DNA from 3 places in the Dactylosporangium sp. McL0621 genome. Region 3 is predicted to be linked to each of the others. Evidence: riboswitches for the same ligand, from Rfam matches in the RefSeq annotation. Region 3 holds a riboswitch; each other region holds the start of a gene.

Region 1 (7,818 bases), 1.6 Mb from region 3:
CGCGGCCGCCATCCGTCTGCAGTGGACGGACAACGCCCGCAACGAGACCGGCTACGAGGTCATCAACGGCTCGACGTCGCACACCGCGGCCGCCGACGCGACCACGTACACCTGGGACGGCCTCGCCCCGGACACGTACATGTGCTTCAAGGTGCGCGCGATCGGCGCGGCGGGCCCGTCGGCGTACTTCCCGGCCGCGCAACAGGACTGGGTGTGCACCACGAGCCAGGCCGGCACGGGCCCGGCCGCCCCGAGCGGCCTGACCGCGACCCCGCAGGGCCCGGCCGCCGTCCGTCTGCAGTGGACGGACAACTCCGCCGACGAGACGGGCTTCACGGTCATCAACGGCAACACGTCGCACAACACCGCGGCGAACGCGAGCTCGTACACCTGGGACGGCCTGAGCCCGGGCACGTACATGTGCTTCAAGGTGCGCGCCTTCAACCCGGCGGGCGTCTCGCCCTACTCCCCCGCCGCCCAGGAGAGCTGGGCCTGCACCACGACCCCGGCCGCCTAGGGGCTGTGTCGAAGTGGGGGTCGGAGCGAGGCGAGGCTCAGGCGTCGGCTGGGGCCGCGCCGGGCGCGCCCCGATACCGGGGTTGTATCGGGGTGTGACCGCTACGGTTCCCGGCGACGCCTGAGTCCGCCGCAGCCCGGCCATCCACTTCGATACAGCCCCTAGGGGCTGCAGCGGCGCATCGCCCAGCACCGGCCGAACCCTGCGCGCGGCGGCCGGTCAGGTCACGCGGCCCTGACCGGCCGGTGGAGCCGAGCCGGTCAGGGCAGGGTGACCTGCGCCGGGGTCGAGCGCTGGGTGGTGGTGCCGTCGCCCAGCTGGGAGTTGGCGTTGTTGCCCCAGCACCACAGGCTCGCGTCGGTGCGGACGCCGCAGGTGTGGTAGCTCGCGACGAAGCCCGCCGTCCAGGTGGTGGCGGTGCCGACCCGCGTCGGGGCGGAGCGGTTGGTCGTGGTTCCGTCGCCGATCTGGGCGGTCATGTTGTTGCCCCAGCACCACAGGCTGCCGTCGGTGCGGGACCCGCACGTCGTGTCGACCTCGGCGCTGACCCGGCTCCAGGTGTTGACGGTGCCGATCTGGATCGGGGCGGTCTGGTACGCGCCGGAGATGCCGAGCTGGCCGTAGCCGTTCTCACCCCAGCACCACAGGGTGTGGTCGGTCCGGGTCGCGCAGCTGTGGGCGAACCCGGCGGTGACGCCGCTCCACGTGGTGGCCGTACCGACCTGGGCCGGCGTGGTCGAGTAGGCCACGCTGCCCAGGCCGAGCTGCCCGGACGAGCTGTCGCCCCAGCACCACAGGGTGCCGTCGGTGCGGGTCGCGCAGCTGTGCGCGTAGCCGGTCGTGACGCTCGCCCAGGTCGTGGCCGTGCCGACCTGCTGCGGGGTGGTCACGGTGTAGACGGAGGAGCCGAGGCCGAGCTGGCCGAGGCGATTGAAGCCCCAGCACCACAGGGTGCCGTCGGTACGGACCGCGCACGTGTGGCTGTCGCCGGCGCTGACGCTCGCCCACGTGGTCGCGGTGCCGACCTGGACCGGGGTGGTCTTGTTCACGGTGGTGCCGTCGCCGAGCTGGCCGCGGAAGTTGCGGCCCCAGCACCACAGGGTGTGGTCGGTGCGGGTCGCGCAGGTGTGGCTGGCGCCGGCGTCGATGCCGGACCACGTGGCGGCGGTACCCACCCGTGTGGGGGTGGCCCGGTCGACGCCGGAGCCGTCGCCGACCTCGCCGCTCCAGTTGCTGCCCCAGCACCACAGCGTCGCGTCGGTCCGGACGGCGCAGGTGTGCGCGTAGCCCGCGGCGACGGTGGAGACCCCGGGCCCGGCCGCGGCGGCGGGGCCGGCCATGGTGCCGACGGCGAGCACGACACCGGCGGCGGACGTCACCGCCGCGGCGATGACCCTTCTCAAGTGGCTCATGCGCTGCGACGGTAGGATCGCGCGGCCACGGTGGGCAACGGCGCCGCCACCGTACGGCCGCTGTCCTGGGACTTGACCGGGAAAGTTACAGCGTTCAATCGCTCCAGACCGCGCGCACCGCGTCGGCGAGGGCCGCACCCTGGCGCAGGCCGGCCTCGACGGCGGCGGCGCGGCGGGACGGGTCGAGCACATTGGGGCCGATGGCCTCGAGCGCGGCGTCGTCGGGCTCGATCACCAGGCTGCGCGCCGCGCCGGTGGCGGCGATCTCGCGGTCGATGAGCGGGCGGATCAGGCCGCCGACGGGCGCGATGACGAGCAGCGCGCCGGCGCCCTCGGCGAGGTCCGCGTTCGTGCCCGAGCGCACCCCGCCGTCCATGTACCGCCGGCCGTCGATGGTGACCGGCGGGAACACGCACGGGACCGCGCAGCTGGCGGCGACGGCGAGCGGGAGGGGTACACCCGCGGAACGATCGAACACGGCGGACCGGCCGCCGTCGGTGTCCACCGCGGTGATGCGCAGGGCCCGGTCGGGCCATTCGGCGACCGGCAGCTGGGCGGCGAGGCGCGCGACGTGGGGCTGCTCGTCGCCGGTCGGCGCGGCCAGGGCCATCGCGCCGATCTCGGCCATGATCTCGGCGCGGGGGCGGGACCGGTCGGCGAGCAGCGCGAACGCGGCGATGGCCGGCGCGATGTCGACGGCCGGGGCCGGGCGGTCCGGGGCGGCGGTCTGGGCGGCGACCGCGTCGTCGAGGGAGATCCCGGCGGCCACGACGGTGCCCACCACCGAACCGGCGGAGGTACCCACGACGAGGTCCGCGTCGCCGACCCTCACCCCGGCGCGGGCCAGCCCGCCGAGGACTCCGAACTCCCAGGCGATACCGGTCATCCCGCCGCCGCCGAGCACCAGCGCTTTCGTCATTACCGGAAGGTAACCCATCCGCTCACCCGGCACACCGCCCGGACGCGCGGAAGATCGAGTCATGCCGACCGCGCGGACCGTCGGCGGGCTGTCGATCATCGGCCTCGGGCTCGCCGCGGCCGCCCTGACCTGGTACGGCGGCGGCGGCGGCCCGGACCCGGCGCACGGCCCCCGCTGCACCACCCCGAGCGCCGCCGACCTCAGTGGCCGGACGGTCACCGCCTTCGACCTGGACCGCCCGCTGCGCTGCGCCAACCTGCACCGGGCCACGCTGCAGGACGCGGCCATCACGAGCGCCGACCTCTACGGCGCCGACCTGAGCCGCGCCACGGCCCGCTCGGCGCAGCTGAGCCAGGTGAAGCTGACCCGGGCCGACCTGGGCGGCGCGGTACTGCGCGACAGCTCACTGACCGACGTCGGCCTGCAGAACGCGACCCTGCGCGACGCCGACCTGCACGCGGTGTCGTTCCTGCGCACCGACCTGGCCGCGGCCGACCTGCGCGGCGCCGACCTGACCGGGGCCACGTTCGAGGCCTCCAACCTGCGCGGCGCCCGGCTGGGCGGCGCCCGCCTCGGCGGCACGTCGTGGGTGAACTCGGTCTGCCCCGACGGCACCAAGTCCACCGACGGCACCTGCGAGGGCCACCTGGGTGCCTGAGCGGCACGCCGGAAACCCCCGCTCGTCATCCCTCTCGGGGTGGAGCGGGGGTCCGCGGCGGTGGTGACATGCGACCCGTCAGGGGCGGCCGTAGCCGTACAGCGAGTCGATGTCGATGGGGGCCACCTTCACCACGGTCCGGCTGTTCGGCGCGTGGATGATCTGGTTGTTGCCGATGTAGATGCCCACGTGCCCGAGGCCGTTGTAGAACACCAGGTCACCGGGGGCCAGCTGGCTCCGCGTGATGTGCCGGACCTTGCCCCACTGCTGCGCGGCGTTGTGCGGCAGCGAGACGCCGGCCGCCTTCCACGCCATCATGGTCAGGCCGGAGCAGTCGAAGGTGTTCGGGCCGGCGGCGCCGAAGACGTACTTCTTGCCGAGCTGGGCCCACGCGTAGTTGACCGCCTTGCCCGCCGCGCCGGAGACGGCCGGCGGCGGACCCGGGTTCGGGTTCGACGTCGTGGTCTTCGTCGGCGTCTTGGCCTTGGCGGCCGCGGCCGCCGCGGCGGCGTCGGCCTTGCGCTGCATCTCGTCGAGCTTGACGATGTTGCCCTCGATCTGCTTGCGCCGCCCCTCGATGTCGGCCTTCTGCCGGCTCTGCGCCGCCAGGGTCTCGTTGAGGCGCTTCTGCTCGGTGTCGACGCCGGACTTCGCGGTCGTGTACTTGGCGAGGTCCGCCTGCTGGTTGCGGGATATCTGCTGCAGCGTGCCGACCCGGTCGAAGAACCCGTCCGAGGAGCTGGCGCCGAGCATCAGCGACCAGGTGTTGAGGTTGCCACCGGTCTTGTAGGCGTTGACCGCGATCTGGTCGGCGGTGGCGCGGGCCGCGTCCATGCTCGCCTGCAGCGGCTGGAGGTCGGTCTCCAGCTGCTTGATCGAGGCCTGGGTGGCCTCCAGATCGCCGTTGATCTTGTTGTACTGCTCGACGATGAGCTCGAGGTCCCGGTTGCCCTGGTCGATCTGGGCCTGCAGCTCCTCATGGGTCGGGTCGGCGTGTGCGGCACACGCCGGCGCGACCATCGCCGCGACCGCCACCCCGATGAGCAGCGAGCGCAGTGCCGTTCGTCCGTTGAACACGGCAGCGTCCTTCTTCCGGACCGCCTACCGGGTTAGCTGACGGGTTCGGGCGGGAGGAAGGTGCGCCCTACCGCGACCTTGACGGGCGCGGATTCACCCCACGGGGCGAGCCCCAAGTGGGTCCCCGGCTCGTGCGTCGCGCCTGCTCCCAGGCCCTTCGTACGACTCGGCGGCGCCGGCCCGGGCCGCCCAGGGGGTGGGCGGCGACTGCCGGCCGACTGGACCAAACGTAACGAGAACATCTCGGCGGCGGAACCGCACAGTCCCCGATCTAAGCAACACTTAACGCAGACTCAAAGATCCGTAGGCGGCGCTGAGCAGCAGCGGTACCAGGGCCGTCATCGTGGCCGCCAGCCCGACGAACTCCGCCGACCAGCCGATCAGGGCCGGCCCGAGCAGGATGCCGGCGTACATGAAGGTGGTCAGCCGGGCGACGAGGACCGCGGGCTCGGGGCCGGGCAGCCGTCCCACCGCGCTGAAGGTGAGCGGGATCAGCACCGACGAGCCGAGGCCGGTCAGGGCGAACCCCGCCACCGCGGCGCCCGGGTGCGGGGCCAGCACCGCGGTCGCGAGGCCGGTCGCGGCGACGGCGACGCCGAGGCGGAACAGCGGGCCGGCCCCCAGCGGGCGGTGAGCCGGTCGCCGGTGAGCCGCCCGAGGGTCTGGCCGCCGGTGTACGCGGTGATCCCCATCGCGGCGAGGCCGAGCGTCGCGTGCCGCACGTCGTGCAGGAATATGCCGCCCCAGCCGAGCGCGCCGCCCTCGCAGATCATGAGCGCCGTCGCGGTCAGGCCGAGCACGAGCAGCGGGCGGCTCCAGGCGGCCCGCGCGGACGACGGCGCCGCGGCGCCCGGCGGGTCCGGCAGGCGTGGCCCGAGTACCAGACCGGCGGCCAGGAGCAGAGCGCCCGCCGTGACCGCGTGCACGGCCAGCGACACGCCCGCGTGGGCCAGGACGGCCGTGGACAGCGAGGCCACGACCGCGCTGATGCTCCAGCCGGCGTGGCAGCCGTTGAGGATGGGCCGGCCCGCCCCGCGCTCGACGGCGACCGCGAGCGCGTTCATCGCGGCGTCGGTGGTGCCGTGGACCGCGCCGAGCAGCGCCGTGCCGGCGGTGAACCACCACGGGCCGGGCGCGACGGCGAGGCCGGCCAGCAGCACCGGCATGACGGCGAGGGTGACCCGCAGGATCGCCCGGGCGCCGACGCGGGCGGTGAGGGGGCCGACGAGCTGCATGCACGCGATGGCGGCGAGCGCGAACAGCAGGCCGGTGAGGCCGAAGCGGCCGTCGGTGAGGTGGTACCCGGCCTTGAACGAGGGGGCCCGCACGATGTACGTCGACAGCGTGAGGCCGTTGAGGAAGAACACGGCGATGACGGTCACGCCATCACGACGATCGGCGAACCCCGGATCGGACACGGCCGGTCCGGGGCCCGCCGAACGGTCAGACCCGCGCCAGGCGGGCCGCCTCGAGCGCGTCGCGGAGACGCTGCTCGGCCTCGCTGCTGAGCGAGCTGTGCAGGAGGCGGCCGCCGAGGTGGTACGGCTCCATCTCCGCCACGACCTTGTCGACGGTGATCTGGTCGACGAGCAGGAACAGGGCCGCGTTACCGGGCTCGAGCGCCGAGCCGACGTCCTTCATGAACTTGTCGTCCACCCCGGTGTCGGTGAACTTGCCGGCGACGCCGCCCGCGGCCGCGCCGACCGCCATGCCGATGAACGGGGCGAAGAACAGCAGGCCGATGAGGCCGCCCCACAGCGCCCCGCCGGCCGCCCCGACGCCGGCCATGCTCGTCGACTGGTGCAGCTTGACCTTGCCGTCACGGCCGGCCTCGACCACCGCGGCGTCGCGCACGGTGATCAGCCCCTGGCGCTGCAGCTCGATGATCCTTTCACGGGCCGAGTTCGCGGTGGCCAGATCGGGATAGCCGATCGCCACGAGTTCACTCATGGTGCCTCCTCCTAGTTGACCGTCCTTGCCCTGCAACGGTCTTCGAGCCGCGGCCCGGCCGCCTCGCCCGGCGGAGATGACCGCCGCCCCGATCGCGGGCAATAGCCCTCTGACCCCTTGTTCGCGCACGGCGGGCGCTAGTAACGTCACTGGCCGTGAGCGCAGTGCTGCGTAACAACGTGAGGCTCCTCGGCCCCGAGAACGCCGCCGCCCCGGCGATCGTGTTCGCACACGGCTTCGGCTGCGACCAGAACATGTGGCGGTTCGTCGCGCCCCGCTTCGCCGGCCAACACCGCGTCGTGCTCTTCGACCACGTCGGCGCCGGCGGCTCCGACCTGAAGGCCTTCGACCCGCAGCGCTACTCCACCCTCGGCGGCTACGCCGACGATCTGCTGGAGCTCCTCCACGAGCTCGACCTGCACGGGGTCGTGTTCGTCGGGCACTCGGTCGCCGCGATGATGGGCCTGCTGGCCGCGAACGCCGAGCCGGACCGGTTCTCCGGGCTCGTGCTCGTCGGGCCTTCCCCGCGGTACATCGACGACGAGGGCTACTACGGGGGCTTCAGCGCGAACGAGATCGACGAGCTGCTCGAGAGCCTCGACAGCAACTATCTCGGCTGGTCCTCGGCGATGGCCCCGGTCATCATGGGCAACGCCGACCGCCCGGAGCTCGGCGAGGAGCTGACGAACAGCTTCTGCCGCACCGATCCGGCCATCGCGCGGCAGTTCGCCGAGGTGACCTTCCGCTCCGACAACCGCGCGGACCTGGGCAAGGTGAGCGTGCCGACGCTGATCCTGCAGTGCTCCGAGGACGTCATCGCGCCGCGTGAGGTGGGCGCGTACTGCAACGCCAACATCCCCGGCAGCACGCTGGTCGTGCTCGACGCGACCGGCCACTGCCCGAACCTCAGCGCGCCCGAGGAGACCTTCGCCGCGATCAGCGGTTTCCTCCGGACGGGCTGAGGCGTGGCGGAGCCGCTGCCCGAGGAGAACGCCGAGGACCTCTACGACAGCGCGCCGTGCGGGTACCTCACGCTGCTGCCCGACGGCACCATCGTGCGCGCGAACCGCACGTTCCTGCAGTGGACCGGCTACCGCCGCGAGCAACTGGCCGGCCGGCGCGTGCACGAGTTCTACGCGCCCGGCAGCCGCATCTGGCACGAGACGCACCTGGCGCCGCTGCTGCACATGCAGGGCGAGGTCCGCGAGGCGGCGGCGGAGTTCCGCAAGGCCGACGGCACGAAGCTCGACGCATTCGTGAACGCGGCCCTGCGCGCGGGCCCGGC
Region 2 (7,818 bases), 2.9 Mb from region 3:
ACCCCGATGCCCATGAAGAACCGCAGCACCTCGGGCGCGACCGGGGCGGCGCCGCTGGCCGCGTACCGAATCTGCCGCAGCCCTATCCGCTCCCGCAGCGCGCGGTAGCAGCACAGCCAGCCCAGCGCGTAGCGCAGCCGGCTGCCGGCGGTGTGCCGCCCGCCGTTGGCCGCGAGGGTGGCCCCGATGCCGTCGGCGACCCGCAGCCACAGCCGGGCGTTGGCGCGCTTGAGCCGCGACGCGCCGGCGATGCGCGTGGTGACGCCGGCCAGCATCTTCTCCCAGATGCGCGGGACGCCGAAGAGGATCGTCGGCTGTACCTCACGCAGGTCCGCCTGCACCGTCGCGATCGACTCGCCGAAGTGCACGACCACGCCCGTGGCCGCGCCCAGCCACACGGTGAAGACGCGCTCGGCGACGTGACACAGCGGCAGGTACGACAGCAGCAGGTCGCGCGGGCCGGGCGGCGGGTCGGTGAGGCCGCCGTCGCCCCGCAGCACGTCGACCGCGAAGTCCACATTGGACACGGTGAGCATCGCGCCCTTGGGCCGCCCGGTCGTGCCCGAGGTGTAGACGAGCGTCGCCAGGTCGCCGGGCTCGGCCGCGAGCTCCAGGGGCGGGGCCGGCCCGTCGGCCAGCATGTCGTCCCACGACAGCAGGCGGTCGTTCTGGTACCGGTTGCGGATGCCCTTCGGGTCGAGGTACACGATCCGCTGCAGCTGCGGGCACTCCCCCAGCACCGCCAGGGCCTTGTCCACCTGCTCCTGGTCCTCGGCGATGAGCACCTTCGCGTCGCTGTGGGCCAGCAGGTAGCCGACGTCGCCGGCCGGGCTGGTCGGGTAGAGCCCGACGGTCGCGGCCCGCAACGCCACCGTGGCCACGTCGGCGTAGAGCCACTCGGGCCGGTTCTCGGCCAGGATCGCGACGCGGTCGCCAGGGCCGACGCCGAGCCCGCGCAGCGCGTGCGCGACCGACTGCGCCGAATCCCAGTACTCCCGCCAGGTGATCTCGCGCCAGATCCCGCGGTGCTTCTCCCGCAGCGCGACCGCGTCCGGGGTCCGGCCGGCCCGGTCGCGCACGAGGGTGGCGATTGTCATTTCGTCTCCCCCAGGTACGCCCGGATCACGTCCGGGTTCTGCTGGACCTCTTTCGGGGTGCCGCACGCGACCGGCACGCCGAAGTCGACCACCAGCACCCGGTCGGCGAGGTCCATGACCAGGCCCATGTCGTGCTCGACGAGGATCATCGGGATGCCCAGCTCGTCGCGGATGTCGAGGATGTACCGGGCCATGTCCTCGGTCTCCTCGAGGTTCATCCCGGCGACCGGCTCGTCCAGCAGCAGCAGCCGCGGCTCCATGGCCAGGGCCCGGCCGAGCTCCACCCGCTTCTGTACGCCGTAGGGCAGCAGCCCGACCGGCATCCGGCGCCACTGGGCGAGCTCGAGGAAGTCGACGATCTCCTCGACCCGGGCCCGGTTGGCCAGCTCCTCGCGGCGGGCCCGGCCGACCCAGGCGATGGCGGCCAGGGTGCCGTAGCGCATGTGGTGGTGCCGGCCGAGCATCAGGTTCTCCACGACCGTGAGCTGGCGGAACAGCTCGACGTTCTGGAAGGTGCGGGCGACGCCGAGCCGGGCCACCTTGTCCGGGCGCGCGCCGGTGATGTCGGTGTCGCCGAGCAGGACCCGGCCCTCCTGCGGGCGGTACACCCCGGAGATCACGTTGAAGATGGACGTCTTCCCGGCGCCGTTGGGGCCGATCACGGCGAAGAGCTCGTCGGCGCCGACGGTGAAGTCGACCCCGTTGATGGCCTTGACCCCGGCGAAGCTCAGCCGCACATCACGGAACGTCAGCACATCGCTCATGCCGTCACCTCCGCTTCGCTCCGGTAACGGCATGACGAGAGCTGAGCTTCATGATGAGCGGCCCCTCCGCTGCGCTCCGGACCGCTCATGCCGTCACCTCCGCTTCGCTCCGGTAACGGCAGGACGAGAGCTGAGCTTCATGATGAGCGGCCCCTCCGCTGCGCTCCGGACCGCTCATGACAACCACCGCTTGCGGCGCTTGTAGTGCTTGACGTCGCGGAACGAGTGGGCCGCGTGCGAGCCGAGGTAGAACTCGCGGATGTCGTCGTCGGCGAGCAGCTCCGCGGCCGGCTTGTCCAGCACGACCTTGCCGTTCTCCAGCACGTAGCCGTGCTCGGCCACGGACAGCGCCATTGTCGCGTTCTGCTCGACCAGCAGCACGGCGGTGCCGGCCCGGTTGATCTCCACGATCAGGTCGCGCACCTGCTCGACCAGGCGCGGGGCCAGGCCCAGGCTCGGCTCGTCCAGCAGCAGGTAGACCGGGTCGGACATGAGCGCCCGGCCCATCGCGAGCATCTGCTGCTCGCCGCCGGAGAGGTAGCCGGCGACGGCGCCGCGCCGCTCCTTGAGCACGGGGAAGAGCGTGTACATGCGCTCCATCGCCTCGGCCACGCCGCGGCGGCGGGTGTGGGCCCCCAGCCGCAGGTTCTCCTCGACGGTGAGCTCGGCGAAGGTGCGCCGGCCCTCCATGACCTGGCTGATCCCGCGCCGGACGATGGCGGCCGGGCGCAGGCGGTGGATGGGCCTGTCGCCGAGGGTGACGCTGCCGCGGGTGACGGCCCCGTCGTGCACGCCGAGCAGGCCGGACAGCGCCCGCAGCAGCGTGGTCTTGCCGGCGCCGTTCGCGCCGAGGAGGGCGACGATCCGGCCCTCCGGGACGTCGAGGCTCACGCCCCGTAACACCAGCATCACGTCGTCGTAGACGACCTCGAGGTTCTGGACCCGTAGCACGTTGCGGACCCCCGAACTATTTGCACCGGCGGTGTAAGAAGTTACGTGTATTTAACCCGCTCCAGAGGAGGAATCAAGTCCCGAATTCGTAACCGTCCGGCACCAAAGTCACGGTGTGGTACCGCCGATGAACCGGTAGTAATCCGGACTTTTAGGTTATTAGATATCGAGGGGGGCGCACGCCTTCCGCCCGAGGGGTGATCACGTTAAGTTAGGCCCTGGCCTGCTCGGCAGTCCGCCGTCCACCCCGGATGGCGCCGGGCAAGCGCCGCCGAATCGAACCCGCGCGCACCCGCCCTCGGGCGCGCGCGTCGAACCGGGGACCCACGCAATTCGGGGTGAATCCGCGACGCTGCGGTAGGGCGCTTCTCTTCCCGCCCGAACCCGTCAGCTAACCCGGTAGGCGGTTGGTGCAGAAGGGTCTACCCTCCCTTGTCCACTGGACATCGTGCCTGCCGGTCGGTGCTGCGGACCCTGCTGATCGGGTTCCTGTCACTCGCCGTGCTCGCACCCGCCACGGTCGCGCACGCCGACCCGTCGCTGGCCGAGATCGAGGCCCAGCTCGACAAGCAGAACAAGGACCTCGAGGCCACGATCGAGTCGTGGAACAAGCTCAACATCGACATCGCCGACTCGCAGGCGAAGGCCGCCGACCTCGAGAAGCACGTGACCGCGGCCAACGACGGCGTCCAGGCGATCGCGATCGAGGCGTTCAAGAGCAACGGCAAGCTGCGCAACCTCAACGCCATACTGAACGCGACGTCGTCGGGCTCACTGATCGACCAGATGTCGATGCTGCAGCAGATCACGCATCAGCAGCAGAAGAGCATCGAGGAGTACCGGGCGGCCAAGGCCACCCTGGACCAGACGATCGCGACCCAGAACACGCAGAAGGCCGACTTCGAGAACCAGCGCAAGCAGATCGAGGGCGACGTCAAGAAGCTCGAGGATCTGCAGAAGAAGGCCAAGAACGCCGGCAGCACCAAGGTCACCGGGGCGAACTACAACCCGGGCACCCTGCCGGCCGTCTCCGGCAACGCCGGCGCCGCGGTGAACTACGCCAAGAGCAAGCTCGGCAAGCCGTACGTGTACGGCGCCGCCGGTCCGAACTCGTTCGACTGCTCCGGCCTGACGATGGCCGCATGGGCGGCCGCGGGTGTGAGCCTGCCGCACAACGCCGCCAGCCAGTGGAGCAAGGTGGCCCACATCCCGCGCAGCGCGCTGGCCCCGGGCGACCTCGTCTTCTACAACGGCCTCGGCCACGTCGGCATCTACGTCGGCAACGACACGATCATCCACGCGCCGCACACCGGTGACGTCGTGCGGTATGCATCGGTCAGCGTCGACAGCATCTACGGGTACGGCCGCGTCAAGTAACGCCGCGTCGCGAAGGGCCGCTCTTTTCGAAGGGCGGCCCTTCATCATTGGCACCATGGCTTCCTGGGACCCTCAGCAGTACGAGCGCTTCGCCGAGGAGCGCGCCCGGCCGTTCCGCGAGCTCGTCGCCCGCATCCCGACGACCTCCGCGGTCGCCGTCGTCGACGTGGGCTGCGGCCCCGGCACGATGACCGCGACGCTCGCCCAGCGCTGGCCCGACGCGGCGATCCTGGGTCTGGACTCCTCGCCGTCGATGATCACGGCCGCCGATGAGCGGCGCACCGCCCAGCTGACCTTCCAGCTCGCCGACGCGGCCGGGTGGCGGCCCCAGCGCGGCTCCCTCGACGTCATCGTGGCCAACGCCTCGCTGCAGTGGGTCGACGACCACGAGACGCTGCTGCCGCGCTGGGCGGCCGCGCTGGACGACGGCGGCACCCTCGCGTTCCAGGTGCCGAGCCCCGGCTTCGACCCGGGCCTGGCCGGCGTGGCCGCCCGGGAGCGGTGGGCGCCCGGGCTCGCGGGCGCGCTGGGGGCGACCGGGCCGCGCTCGGCGACACCGGTGCTCGACGCGGCCGAGTACGTGCGGCTGCTCTGCGCGGCCGGGCTCACCGTCGACGCGTGGGAGACGACCTATTACCACGTGCTGCCGGGCGACGACCCCGTGTTCGAGTGGTTCAAGGGCACCGGGCTGCGCCCTTACCTCGACGCACTGTCGGGCGAGGACCTCGAGGAGTTCAGTGCGGACATCCGGACCGAACTGCGGCGGCTGTACCCGCGCGAGCCGTTCGGCACGATCCTGCCGTTCCCGCGCCTCTTCGTGGTCGCCCATCGGCCATGATCCGCGTCGGGTGGTTTACATCTCGGCGGGCCCGGCGTTCCTACGCTGGCGCGCGTGAGCAAAACCTGGAAGATCATTATTTTCAGCGCGATCGGCGCCTTCCTGCTGTGTTGCGGGGGCGGCGCGGCCGGGCTGTACTTCATCGTCAACAGCGCCACGAAGGCGCCCAAGGCCGCGGCCGGGGACTTCCTGACCGCCCTCGAGTCGGGTAGGACGCAGGCCGCCTACGACATGCTGTGCTCCTCGGCGCAGCGGCAGTACGGGCCGGAGGCCTTCGACACGTACGTCAAGAAGGACCCGGTCACCGGGCACGACCTGGGCTGGGGCGGCTCCTACAGCAACGACAACGGCACCGAGACGGCGTCGATCGACGCCAGCGTGACGTACAGGAGCAGCGGCAAGTCCAAGCACACGTTCGAGCTGCTCAAGGAGAGCGGGGCGTGGAAGGTGTGCGGCGACCCGTACTAGGAGCAGACAAAGGCCCCGGGTCCTCATCGACCCGGGGCCTTTCGCCGTCTTGAGTTGGGCTGCCTTTTGGCTGAGCGGCCTGTCGTTTGGCCAGGTGGCCTGGCGTTGGCTGGGCGACCCGTCGTTGGTTGGACGGCCCGTCGTTTGGTTGGGCGGCCTGTCGTTGGGTTGGGCGGCCTGTCGGTTGGCTAGGCGGCTTGGAGCCCCTCGGCCCGGGCCAGCTCGCGCAGCCGGCCGAGCGCCTGGATCTCCAGCTGGCGGATGCGCTCGCGGGACAGCGAGAACCGCGAAGCGACCTCGGTCAGCGAGTGCTCGCGGCCGTCCTCGAGGCCGTAGCGGGCCCGCATGATGCCGGCCGAACGGTCGTCGAGGTGGTTGAGCAGGCCCTCGATCCGCTGGCGCTCCAGCGCGGCCAGGACCACGTCCTCCGGCGACGGGGCGTCGGAGTCCGCGACCAGGTCGCCCAGGTTGGTGTCGCCGTCGTCACCCACCGGGGTGTCGAGCGACACGGTGTCCTGCGACCAGCGCATGAGCTCGTGCACCCGCTCGACGGGCACCCCGAGCGCGGTGGCCAGCTGCTCCGGCTCCGGGTCGTTGCCCAGCTCACGGGTGAGCTGCCGCGCGACGTTGCGCATGCGGTTGACGTCCTCGACGAGGTGCACCGGGAGCCGGACCGTGCGCTCCTGCTGCGCGATCGCCCGGCTGATCGCCTGGCGGATCCACCACGTCGCATATGTCGAGAACTTGTATCCACGCACGTAGTCGAACTTCTCGACGGCCCGCACGAGGCCGGTGTTGCCCTCCTGGATCAGGTCGAGCATCGGCATGCCGGACCGCACGTAACGCCGCGCGATCGACACCACGAGACGCAGGTTGGCCCGGATGAACCGGTCCTTCGCCCGCTCGCCGTCCGCCACAAGGCGGTGCAGCTCCGCGGCCGTCACGCCGTCGGGGATCTCGTCGCTGTCGAGTAGGTGCTCGGCGTAGAGCCCAGCCTCGACCGCCTTGGACAGCTCGACCTCAGAAGCGGCGTCGAGCAGCGGCGTGCGGGAGATCTCATGCAGGTACACGCCGACCAGGTCACGCTCCTCGGCGCCTGTGTCGGTTCGCATCTCCACTTTCACGTTCTCCACCTTCGGGCCCCTCCCCGCTCCATCCTTCGCCTTCCCCGTTCCACCCTGCTAAAACGGGTGCCCCCCGGGTATGCCCCCTACACAACAGTCAAAGCGCCTTCCGAATTCCGCCCTCAGGGGCGATTCGGTGACGACCCCTGAGAGTTGCACCACTTACCTAGACGCTCGGGAGACTGCTCCGGTTCGCTTCGGTTGCAACAAGTGATACGTGCTCTACCTGCCCGTCAGACGCCTGAATTCGCTGTGAGTTCCCTGGGAACGCCCGCGCGGGGGACGGCGGACGCTGCTCGGGCACGGTGGTTATCGGCAAGGGTCGGGCACACGACAGCGTTTTCCCACCGGCGGGCGACGTGATGCTTACCGCTCGTGCCATTCCCGCAACAACTGCGCCTCTTCTTCGATACCCAGTCCGTTCTTCGCATCGATGTGGGGTGCGTCACGAATTGCGGCGACGGTGTCCCGGACGGTCTCGTCCAGCGGCCGCGTGCGCAGGCCGGCGGCCAGGGACGGGGTGACGTCCCGGCTGAGGAACCCCGCGTACTCCGGCAGGGGCAGCCAGAAGGGCAGCGAGCGCGGCCCGGCCCACGGGGCGACCTCGCGTTCGAGCAGGAAGTCCTGGTCGACCCAGGTGAGCTGCTGCGGTACACCCGCGCCTTCGGCAAAGCCGGCATGGAACGCCGCCCGGCTCATCGGCGCGCCGATCCCGTCGAACGCGCCCGCGAGCCCGGCCCCGGCCGCGTCCACGATCCACTCGGCGAGGTCGCGCACGTCCACGAGCTGCACCACCTCGTCCGGCCCGCCCGGAGCGAGCACCTCCCCGCCGCGCAGCGCCCGGCGCACCCAGTACTCGAACCGGTACGTGGGGTCCTCCGGCCCGACGATCATCCCGGCCCGCAGCAGGAACGTCCGGTCGGCGCCGAACCCGTCCGCGGCGAGGCGCTCGCAGGCGACCTTGGCCCGCCCGTACGACTCCGCGTCGGTCCAGGGGTCCGCGTCGAAGTCGGCCGGGAGCAGCGGCGCGGCGCCGGCGGTCTGACCGGGGGTCTCGGCGTCGGAGTACGCGGAGCAACTGGAGACGAACGTGTAGTGCCCGACGCGACCGGCGAGCGCGGCGACGGCGTGCCGGACGTGCAGCGGGTGCCGGCCGACGTCGACGACCGCGTCGAACTCGCCCGTGACGGCGTCGAGGC
Region 3 (7,818 bases):
CCTTGATCTTGCCGGCCAACCGCCACCTCCCCCAGTCCGTCCACGCCTATCCTGCCTCGCGGCTACGACAATTTACGACTCGCGCGGCCGCACCGCCCCTCCGGGCGGCACCCGGCGCGAAGGTGCGGCCCTATGGCCCTGGACCGGACCATCTACTGTGGACCCAGCACGACCGGCGGCGCGACACGCGGATTTTGTCCCGACACGCACCGTACGGGCGACCGCGGTCTTCGCCACATGACCCCTCCATTGCGGAATCCGGCATGTCCGCCCGGCGGCACCGGCATACTTGACCAGGCTCACGAGAGCCCGGCGGCCGCATCGGCGCGGCCCGATCTTCCAGTACCCGCTGACTGTGCGATTTGCGATGGGTGGTGCGACCGCGGTGGTCATCGTGCTGAGGACCACGGACGACGTGCTGCGCTGGGCCGGGAGGCTTGTCGACCCGCCCCTGCGCACGGCGATCGGGCGGCTGCCCGAGCCGTCGCGGGAGGTCGCCGAGCTGCAGCTGGGCTGGCACCACCTCACCTGGGGCGGGGTGGACGCGCCGGCGGTCTCGGTGCGCAGCGCCCTGACCCTGGTCTGCGCGGACGCGGTCGGCGGCGACCCGCACGACGCCGTGCCCTCCGCGGTCGCGGTCGAGCTCATGCACCACTGGTCGGCCATCCGCCGCGACCTGGTCGACGAGCACGCCGACGGTACCGCCTGGGGCGTGGTCGGCGCCGAGCCCGCCTCGCTGGGCGGTGAGGCGCTGCTGGCGCTGGCCTTCGACGTGATCGCCACCGGCGACCCCACCCGCAGCAGCCCCGCGCGCATCCGGCAGCGGTCCGGACAGGCGAGCCCCGACCGGGCGATGCTGCGCGTGCTGGGCGATACCGTGCAGGAGCTCCTGCACGGCCAGCACGCCTCCCTGGCCCTGCGCGACACCCGCCCGGGCGCGACCCCGGCCGGCGAGGAGCGCACCGACCTGCTGCGCGACACCCTGGCCATGGTCGAGCAGCGCACCGGCGCCCTGTTCGGCTGCGCGTGCGCCCTCGGCGCGGCCGCGGGCGGCGGCGACCCGGCCCAGGTCGAGCGGCTGCGGCTGTTCGGCGTGCGCCTGGGCCTGGCCGTGCAGTTCACCGAGGACCTCGCGGGCATCGGGCCCGACCTGCGCCGCCGGCGCCGCTCGCTGCCGGTCGCGGCGGCGATCGCGGCCGGCGCCGACGAGCTGGCCGCGCTCTTCGAGGGCCGCACCCGCCTGAGCGACGCCGACCTGGAGCGCGCCGCGAAGACCATCGAGCAGTCCGGCGCCCGCGAGTGGTGCCGCCGCCAGGCCGACGAGCTGCTCTCCCAGGCGCTGCTCACGCTCGATCTCGCCTCGCCCTCCCCCGCCGCCGTGGCCGAGCTGGTCGCCCTGGCCCGCCGAGCCACCGCGACCGCGCGGTAAAGCACAAGACCCGCGCGGCAAGCACAGACCCGCGCGACCGCGCGGTAAAGCACAAGACCCGCGCGGCAAGCACGGACCCGCGCGACCGCACGGTAAAGCACAAGGCCGCGCGGCAAACACGGACCCGCGCGACCGCGCGGTAAAGCACAAGGCCGCGCGGTAAGCACGGACCCGCGCGACCGCGCGGTAAAGCACAAGACCCGCCGCAACCGCCGAACCGTTCCGGGCCCCGCCGACGCCTAAGGGGTATGGCCGACGCCATCGAGGATGAGTTTCACGAGTTCGTACGGGAACGACTGCCCGGGCTGCGCCGCGCCGCGTACCTGCTGTGCGGCGACTGGACCCGCGGCGACGACATCGTCCAGCGCACCCTGACCGACGTGTACGTGCGCTGGCGGCGCATCCGGCGGGCCGGGAACGTCGACGCGTACGTGCGCACGGTCCTCGTCCACCGCTTCATCGACGAGCGGCGCCGCGGCTGGGCGGCGCGGGAGTCGCCCGTCGACCGGCTGCCGGAGCGGTGCGCCGAGGACGTCGCGCTGGAAGGTGTACCGGAAGGGCTGGAGCTGCACGCGGCGCTCGCGCGGCTGCCGCACCGCCAGCGCGCGGTACTGGTGCTGCGGTTCTTCTGCGACATGTCCGTCGAGCAGACCGCGCGGGTCCTGCGCTGCGCCCCGGGCACGGTCAAGAGCCAGACCTCGGCCGCGCTCGCCACGATGCGGCGCCTGCTCGAGGACCCTTTGGACGCGGGGAGGACACGATGAACGACCGGCAGCTGCGGCGCCTCATGCACGGCGGTGACGAGGCCCCGGCCTCCCGCGTCGACCTGGCCCGCGTGGTCGCCGACGGCCGCCGGCGCCGGTTTCGGCGGACCGCGACCGCCGGCGCCGCGACCGCGCTCGCGCTGACCGTCGTGACGACGCTCGCCCTCAACGCCCCCCGGGCCCCGGTCCCGCCTGCGCCCGCGTCGACCCCGGTACCGGCCGCTTCCCCGCCCGAAACCTCACCGGCCACCGGCCGGGAACCGCCGTGACCAACGGCGGACGGTGAGGCCACGGGAGTTACGGTCCGGACCACCGCGGACGCCGCGGTAGCTCTGAGAAAAATCAGGCGATAGCCGCGACCACCTGCCCGGCCCGGTCGGCGTGCTTCTGGTACGCCCCCGGGAACGCGGAGCGCTGCACCGCCTGCGCGGCACCCGTGACGCTCATCCCCTGCCAGCCCGGCACCCGGGCGAGCGCGTTGAAGAACAGCATCGCCGAGTGCGCCGGGTCCATGAGCTCCGGCACGCTGCCCCAGCCCTGGCTCGCGCGCTGCTGGAACAGCCCGATCGAGTCGTGGTCGGTCGAGACGGCGTCGTGCGGCAGCTTCATCGAGGACGGGACGGTCGGGCTCGCCACGTTGTACAGGTCGCTCTCCTGCATCGCGGTGGCCACCGCGACGACGAGGCCCTTGTCCGGCACGCCCTGGGCGCGGCCCTGCTTGACGATGGCGGCGGCGTTGTTCATCTGGGTCTGGTCCAGCCCGGCGACCGGCCGCGGCCGGGCGGGCGGCGGCGGCGTGGCCGGCGCGGGCGCGTCGCCGAGCGTGGCCTGCCCGTCGAGCTCGGTCACGACGAGCGAGGCGTCCCGGGCGTAGGCGGGCGCGGGGGCCGCGGCGACGGCGACCGGCGAACCGGGCGGGCCGGCGGCGGAGCGGCCGGCCGAGCCGGACGCGAGCAGCGTTGCGGACAGGATGACGGCCGACACGACCGCGGGCTTGACTGGTTGCAGGGCCCGGCGATGCCGGGGCTGGAACTGGCGTGGCAATGGTTTGAGCGACAGCGGTTTCAGCAAGATGGGTTCCTCGGACGGATGCGGGCGCGCGCCATCGGCACGATCCCGTGGTGCCAAAGGGATCGCGCGGCGGCGGCGAACGGTCAACGGGTGTGACAGGCCAGGCTCAGGTCCTGGCGATCACCCGTCCGGGAGACAGACGACACAGGGCGTCGACGAGCACGCGTGGTTCTCCTTCCGGTGCCGCCTACCGGGTTAGCTGACGGGTTCGGACGGGAGGATTCGCCCTACCGTGACTCGGTCACGGATACACCCCAAGGACTGCGATGGGTCCCCGGCCCGCGACGCCGAAGTGGACGGCGCGGCTCGACGGCGCCTGCGCGGTGACCCCGCTGTTCGGGGTGCGTCGACCGCGGCAGACCATCCGACACTAACCGGCCGTTCAGCCCTCGGCCAGCCGGACCAATGGCATACCACCCGGTGCACCGGAACGCTCACCGTGCGCTGTCACCCGATCGGTCATCCCGCGCCCGTGGCGGTAGCCTTTCACCTGGTACATCGCCCGATCGGCGGTTCGCAGGGCCGCGCCCGCATCCCCCACCGTGGCATCGATCACGGCCGCCCCGACGCTGACGCGCACCCGCAGCACGTGCCCGTCGTGCACCACCGGCGCCGCGACCGCGCGCTCGACCCGGTCGACGAGCGCGGCCACCCCGGCCGCGTCGAGGCCGGCCACGTCCTCGGTCAGCACCACGAACTCGTCGCCGCCGAGGCGGGCCACGGTGTCGCCGGGCCGCACGAGCGCGCACAGCCGCTGGGCCACGGCGATGAGCACCGCGTCCCCGGCGTCGTGGCCGAGCGTGTCGTTCACCGACTTGAAGTCGTCGAGGTCACAGAAGAGCAGCGCGCTGTCGCCCCGCCCGGCGCGGGCGCGGCGCACCGCGGCGGCCAGGGGGGACGCCAGGGCGTCGCGGTTGGCCAGGCCGGTGAGCGGGTCCAGGGACGCGCGGCGCACCAGGTCGGCCTCGGCGGCCTTGCGCCCGGTGATGTCCTGCACCTGCAGGATGCCGAAGGCGGGCGGCCCGGCCACGAGCGAGAGCGTCGTGGCGACCCAGATCACGGCGCCGTCGCCGCGCACGCAGCGGATCTCGTAGTCGCGCACCGGGATGCCCTTGCCGGTCGTCGCGGCGGCGAAGGCGAGCCGGGCCAGGTCGAGGTCGTCGGGGTGCAGCAGGTCGGCGACGGGCCGCTCGAGCAGCTCGGCCTCGGCCCGGCCGAGCAGCTCGCACAGGGCGGGGTTGACGCGGGTCAGCCGGGCCTGGGTCGCGCCGTCGACGCCGATCATGCACATGCCGGTACCGGCGCCGGTGAAGGCCAGCCGGAAGGCCTCTTCGCTGGCCGCGAGGTGCCGGCGCTCCCGCTGCAGGGCCTCGACCAGGTTGGCGTTGTTGATCGCGATGCCCGCCTGCGCGGCGAGCATCTCGAGCAGCTCGCGCTGCAGCGGCCCGGGCCGGCGCCCGTCGGCGGGCAGGTCGACGCCGAGGATGCCCACCAGCTCGCCGTCGGGCGCCCGCAGCGGCGCGAACAGGGCGTCGAGCGGGTGCCAGCGCTCCTCCTCGGGCACGCCGTCGCCGCCGGGCACCTCGTCGGGCACCCAGGAGTGGATGTGGGCGCTGTGCCGCTCGTGCGGGAGGTACCGCAGCTGCCCCCAGGCCTCCGCGCGTTCGAGGTACTCGTCGAGCACCTCGGCCGGGTAGCGCGCCCCGAGCAGCGTCGCGCGCGCCTCCTCGGAGCCGGCGAGCGCGACCGCCTCGTACTCGCCCTCGGGGTGCAGGTAGTTGACCACGGCGACGGCGAACCCGATGCCGTCGACCACCGCGTCCACGATCAGCTGGAGGGTCTCGGCGAGCGTGGTGCCGGTGTTGATGCGGCCGGTGATGAGGTACACGGAGCGGATGGCGGCCATCGCCGCATCACGATCACCCATCGCGCGCCTACCCGGGTCCGGCCGACCTTGCACCCCTACATCGACGCATCAAACCGGATCTGAAGTAAACCCTTTGGGGTCAGGAGATTACTGCGGGCAGTGTCAGGGCGCCGGCCGCGCGGCGCGCCTCGCGGGTCATCGCCGCGATCATGAGGTTCCGCCCCGGCAGGTACGGCAGCATGCGGATGCTGAGGTGCTGCAGCCGCACGGCGAGCTCGGACTTCGGCGCGAAGGCCCGGGCCGGCATGAGCGCGGCGCGTTGGTTGACGTCGACGAACTCGCGCAGGTCGCGGTCGTACCCGGCCAGGTCCGCGTTCCGCGCGATGAGCCCGGCCAGCAGGTACGCCCCCACGAGCGCCATGCCGGTGCCCTGCCCGGTGAGCGAGGAGGGGGCGTAGCCGGCGTCGCCGACGAGCGCGACCCGCCCGGCCGTCCAGCCGGGCATCCTGACCTGGGCGTTCGGCGCCACGTAGAGGTCGGGTGCGGCCCGCATCAGCTCCAGCAGCCGCGGTACGACCCACCCGGCCCCGGCGAACGCCGCCTCGACGCCGCGCACCCGCTCGGCGCGGTCGCGCGGGGGCATCGGGCCGCCGTACAGCAGCGTCACCTTCACCGTGTCCGAGCCCCGGTCGGTCTTGACGCTCACCACCCGGCCCGGCATCGAGTACACCAGCTGCCAGCGCTCGATGCCCAGTTCGTTCGGGGCCGTGAAGACCGCGCTGACGCTGCCGAGGTGGTGCAGGTACCGCTGCGAAGGCCCGAACGCCAGCTCCCGGATGCGCGAATGGATGCCGTCCGCGCCGACCACGTAGTCGAACTCCCGCACGCCGCCGCTCGCGAGCCGGACCGTCACGGTGTCGCCCCCGTGCACCTCGGCCACCGTGTCCCCGAAGATCCACTCGACCCCCGCGGGCACCTCCGCGTGCAGCAGCCGGGTGAGGTCGCCCTTCATGATCTCGATGTCGGCGGGGTCGAGCACCCCGAACCCGAGCGGCAGCGTGGCGATCCGCCGGCCGCTGCCGTCGACGAAGCTCGTCCCTTCGGTGTCGGTACCGCACTCCCGCGCCGGCGCCGCGAGTCCCATGCGCTCGGCGACCTCGAGCGCCACCCCGCGGATGTCGACGGCGTACCCGCCGGCCCGGATCCCCGGCGCCCGTTCGACGACCGTCACCTCGCACCCGGCGCGGGCCAGCGGCGCGGCCACGGCGTTCCCGGCGATGCTCGCGCCGCAGATCAGTACCCTCGTCATGCGTACACCGTACGAACACCGCGTCCGGGCGCTCAACGATGCGCGAGCGACGGTAGGGTGTGCACTAGTGCAGCCCGAGCCCCCTTCCCAGCGCATCGTCGCGCGGATCCGCACCGCCATCGCCGCGGGCGACCTGCGCCCGGGCGACCGCGTCCCGTCCACGCGCGAGCTCATGCGGACCTACGGCGTGGCCATGGCGACGGCCACGAAGGCGCTGACCGCGCTGCGCCAGGAGGGCCTGGTCGAGCCCCAGCCCGGCATCGGCACCGTGGTGGCGCGCCGCCCCCGCGCCCGCGCGTCCGCGGCGCCCTCCCCCGCGGACCGGCTGGTGGCGACCGCGATCCGGCTCGCCGACACCGACGGCCTGACCGCGCTGTCGATGCGCCGCCTGGCCGCCGCGCTCGGGATGCCGACCATGACGCTGTACCGCCACGTCGCCGGCAAGGAGGAGCTGCTGCTGCTGATGACGGACGCGGCGTTCGCCGAGGCCCCGCTGCCCGGCTCCGACCCGTCGACCGGCTGGCGCGCGAGCCTGGCGACGTCCGCGCGGCTGCAGTGGGGCGTCTACCGGCGTCACCCGTGGGTGGCCGAGGTGATGTCGTTCACCCGCCCGCCGATGGCCGAGCGGGCCATGGCCCACACGGAGTGGAACCTGGCCGCCCTGGAGCGGGCCGGGATGGCCCTGCCGGTGGCCATGCACGCCACGATGATGCTGGCCAGCCACGTCCGCGGCACGGCGGTGAACCTGGAGTGGGAGGCCAACGCCGAGCAGGACACGGGCGTGGACAACGTCGAGTGGTTCACGGCCCAGGAGGCCCGGTTCGCGCGGATCACGGCCGGCGGCGCGTTCCCGGCCTTCACCCGGCTGGCCGCCCTGGGCCCGGACGCGGTGGACTACGAGCTGGACACCCTGTTCGAGTTCGGGCTGGGTCGCCTGCTGGACGGCCTGGCGGCGCTGCTGAGTCCGTAGGGTTGGACCATGCAGATCCCAACCGTGACGCTGAACTCCGGCCACCGGATGCCCGTCGCCGGCTACGGCACCTGGCCGCTGCAGGGCCGCGCGGCCACCGACGCCGTCCTGGCCGCGCTCGCCGCCGGCTACCGGCTGGTCGACACCGCGGCGTCGTACGGCAACGAGGACGCGGTCGGCGCCGCCGTGCGCGAGTCCGGCCTCCCGCGCGCCGAGCTGTTCGTCACCACCAAGCTCCGCGGCTCCGACCAGGGCCGCGGCTCGACCCGCGCCGCCCTCGAGGCCTCGCTGGAGCGCCTCGGCCTCGACTACGTCGACCTGTACCTCATCCACTGGCCTTTGCCGGCCGTCGGGCGCTACGCCGACTCGTACGCCGAGATGGCCGACCTGCACCGCGAGGGCCTGATC

The links. Region 3 has a riboswitch for cyclic di-AMP ahead of ACPPVO_RS53050 (hypothetical protein). Riboswitches for the same ligand answer to the same signal wherever they lie in the genome.
Region 1: another riboswitch for cyclic di-AMP. It lies ahead of ACPPVO_RS45715 (NlpC/P60 family protein); the one in region 3 lies ahead of ACPPVO_RS53050 (hypothetical protein).
Region 2: another riboswitch for cyclic di-AMP. It lies ahead of ACPPVO_RS06255 (NlpC/P60 family protein); the one in region 3 lies ahead of ACPPVO_RS53050 (hypothetical protein).

What each region holds. Positions count from the first base shown of each region.
Region 1 is NZ_CP188259.1:9,641,608-9,649,425, forward strand. It holds gene ACPPVO_RS45695 (protein kinase domain-containing protein) at 1-517, shown strand, start outside; gene ACPPVO_RS45700 (RCC1 domain-containing protein) at 778-1,929, opposite strand; gene ACPPVO_RS45705 (patatin-like phospholipase family protein) at 2,024-2,848, opposite strand; gene ACPPVO_RS45710 (pentapeptide repeat-containing protein) at 2,910-3,506, shown strand; gene ACPPVO_RS45715 (NlpC/P60 family protein) at 3,585-4,583, opposite strand; cyclic di-AMP (ydaO/yuaA leader) riboswitch at 4,591-4,748, opposite strand; gene ACPPVO_RS45720 (hypothetical protein) at 4,866-5,117, opposite strand; gene ACPPVO_RS45725 (MFS transporter) at 5,099-5,965, opposite strand; gene ACPPVO_RS45730 (DUF1269 domain-containing protein) at 6,027-6,533, opposite strand; gene ACPPVO_RS45735 (alpha/beta fold hydrolase) at 6,689-7,495, shown strand; gene ACPPVO_RS45740 (SpoIIE family protein phosphatase) at 7,499-7,818, shown strand, end outside.
Region 2 is NZ_CP188259.1:1,362,053-1,369,870, reverse strand. It holds gene ACPPVO_RS06270 (AMP-dependent synthetase/ligase) at 1-1,097, opposite strand, end outside; gene ACPPVO_RS06265 (ABC transporter ATP-binding protein) at 1,094-1,861, opposite strand; gene ACPPVO_RS06260 (ABC transporter ATP-binding protein) at 2,036-2,770, opposite strand; cyclic di-AMP (ydaO/yuaA leader) riboswitch at 3,072-3,233, shown strand; gene ACPPVO_RS06255 (NlpC/P60 family protein) at 3,275-4,189, shown strand; gene ACPPVO_RS06250 (methyltransferase domain-containing protein) at 4,245-5,027, shown strand; gene ACPPVO_RS06245 (hypothetical protein) at 5,082-5,495, shown strand; gene ACPPVO_RS06240 (sigma-70 family RNA polymerase sigma factor) at 5,684-6,607, opposite strand; gene ACPPVO_RS06235 (NAD-dependent epimerase/dehydratase family protein) at 6,986-7,818, opposite strand, start outside.
Region 3 is NZ_CP188259.1:11,207,896-11,215,713, forward strand. It holds gene dnaG (DNA primase) at 1-19, opposite strand, end outside; gene ACPPVO_RS53035 (polyprenyl synthetase family protein) at 395-1,429, shown strand; gene ACPPVO_RS53040 (SigE family RNA polymerase sigma factor) at 1,678-2,193, shown strand; gene ACPPVO_RS53045 (hypothetical protein) at 2,190-2,462, shown strand; gene ACPPVO_RS53050 (hypothetical protein) at 2,536-3,264, opposite strand; cyclic di-AMP (ydaO/yuaA leader) riboswitch at 3,434-3,576, opposite strand; gene ACPPVO_RS53055 (diguanylate cyclase domain-containing protein) at 3,647-5,191, opposite strand; gene ACPPVO_RS53060 (FAD-dependent monooxygenase) at 5,271-6,440, opposite strand; gene ACPPVO_RS53065 (TetR/AcrR family transcriptional regulator C-terminal domain-containing protein) at 6,508-7,410, shown strand; gene ACPPVO_RS53070 (aldo/keto reductase) at 7,420-7,818, shown strand, end outside.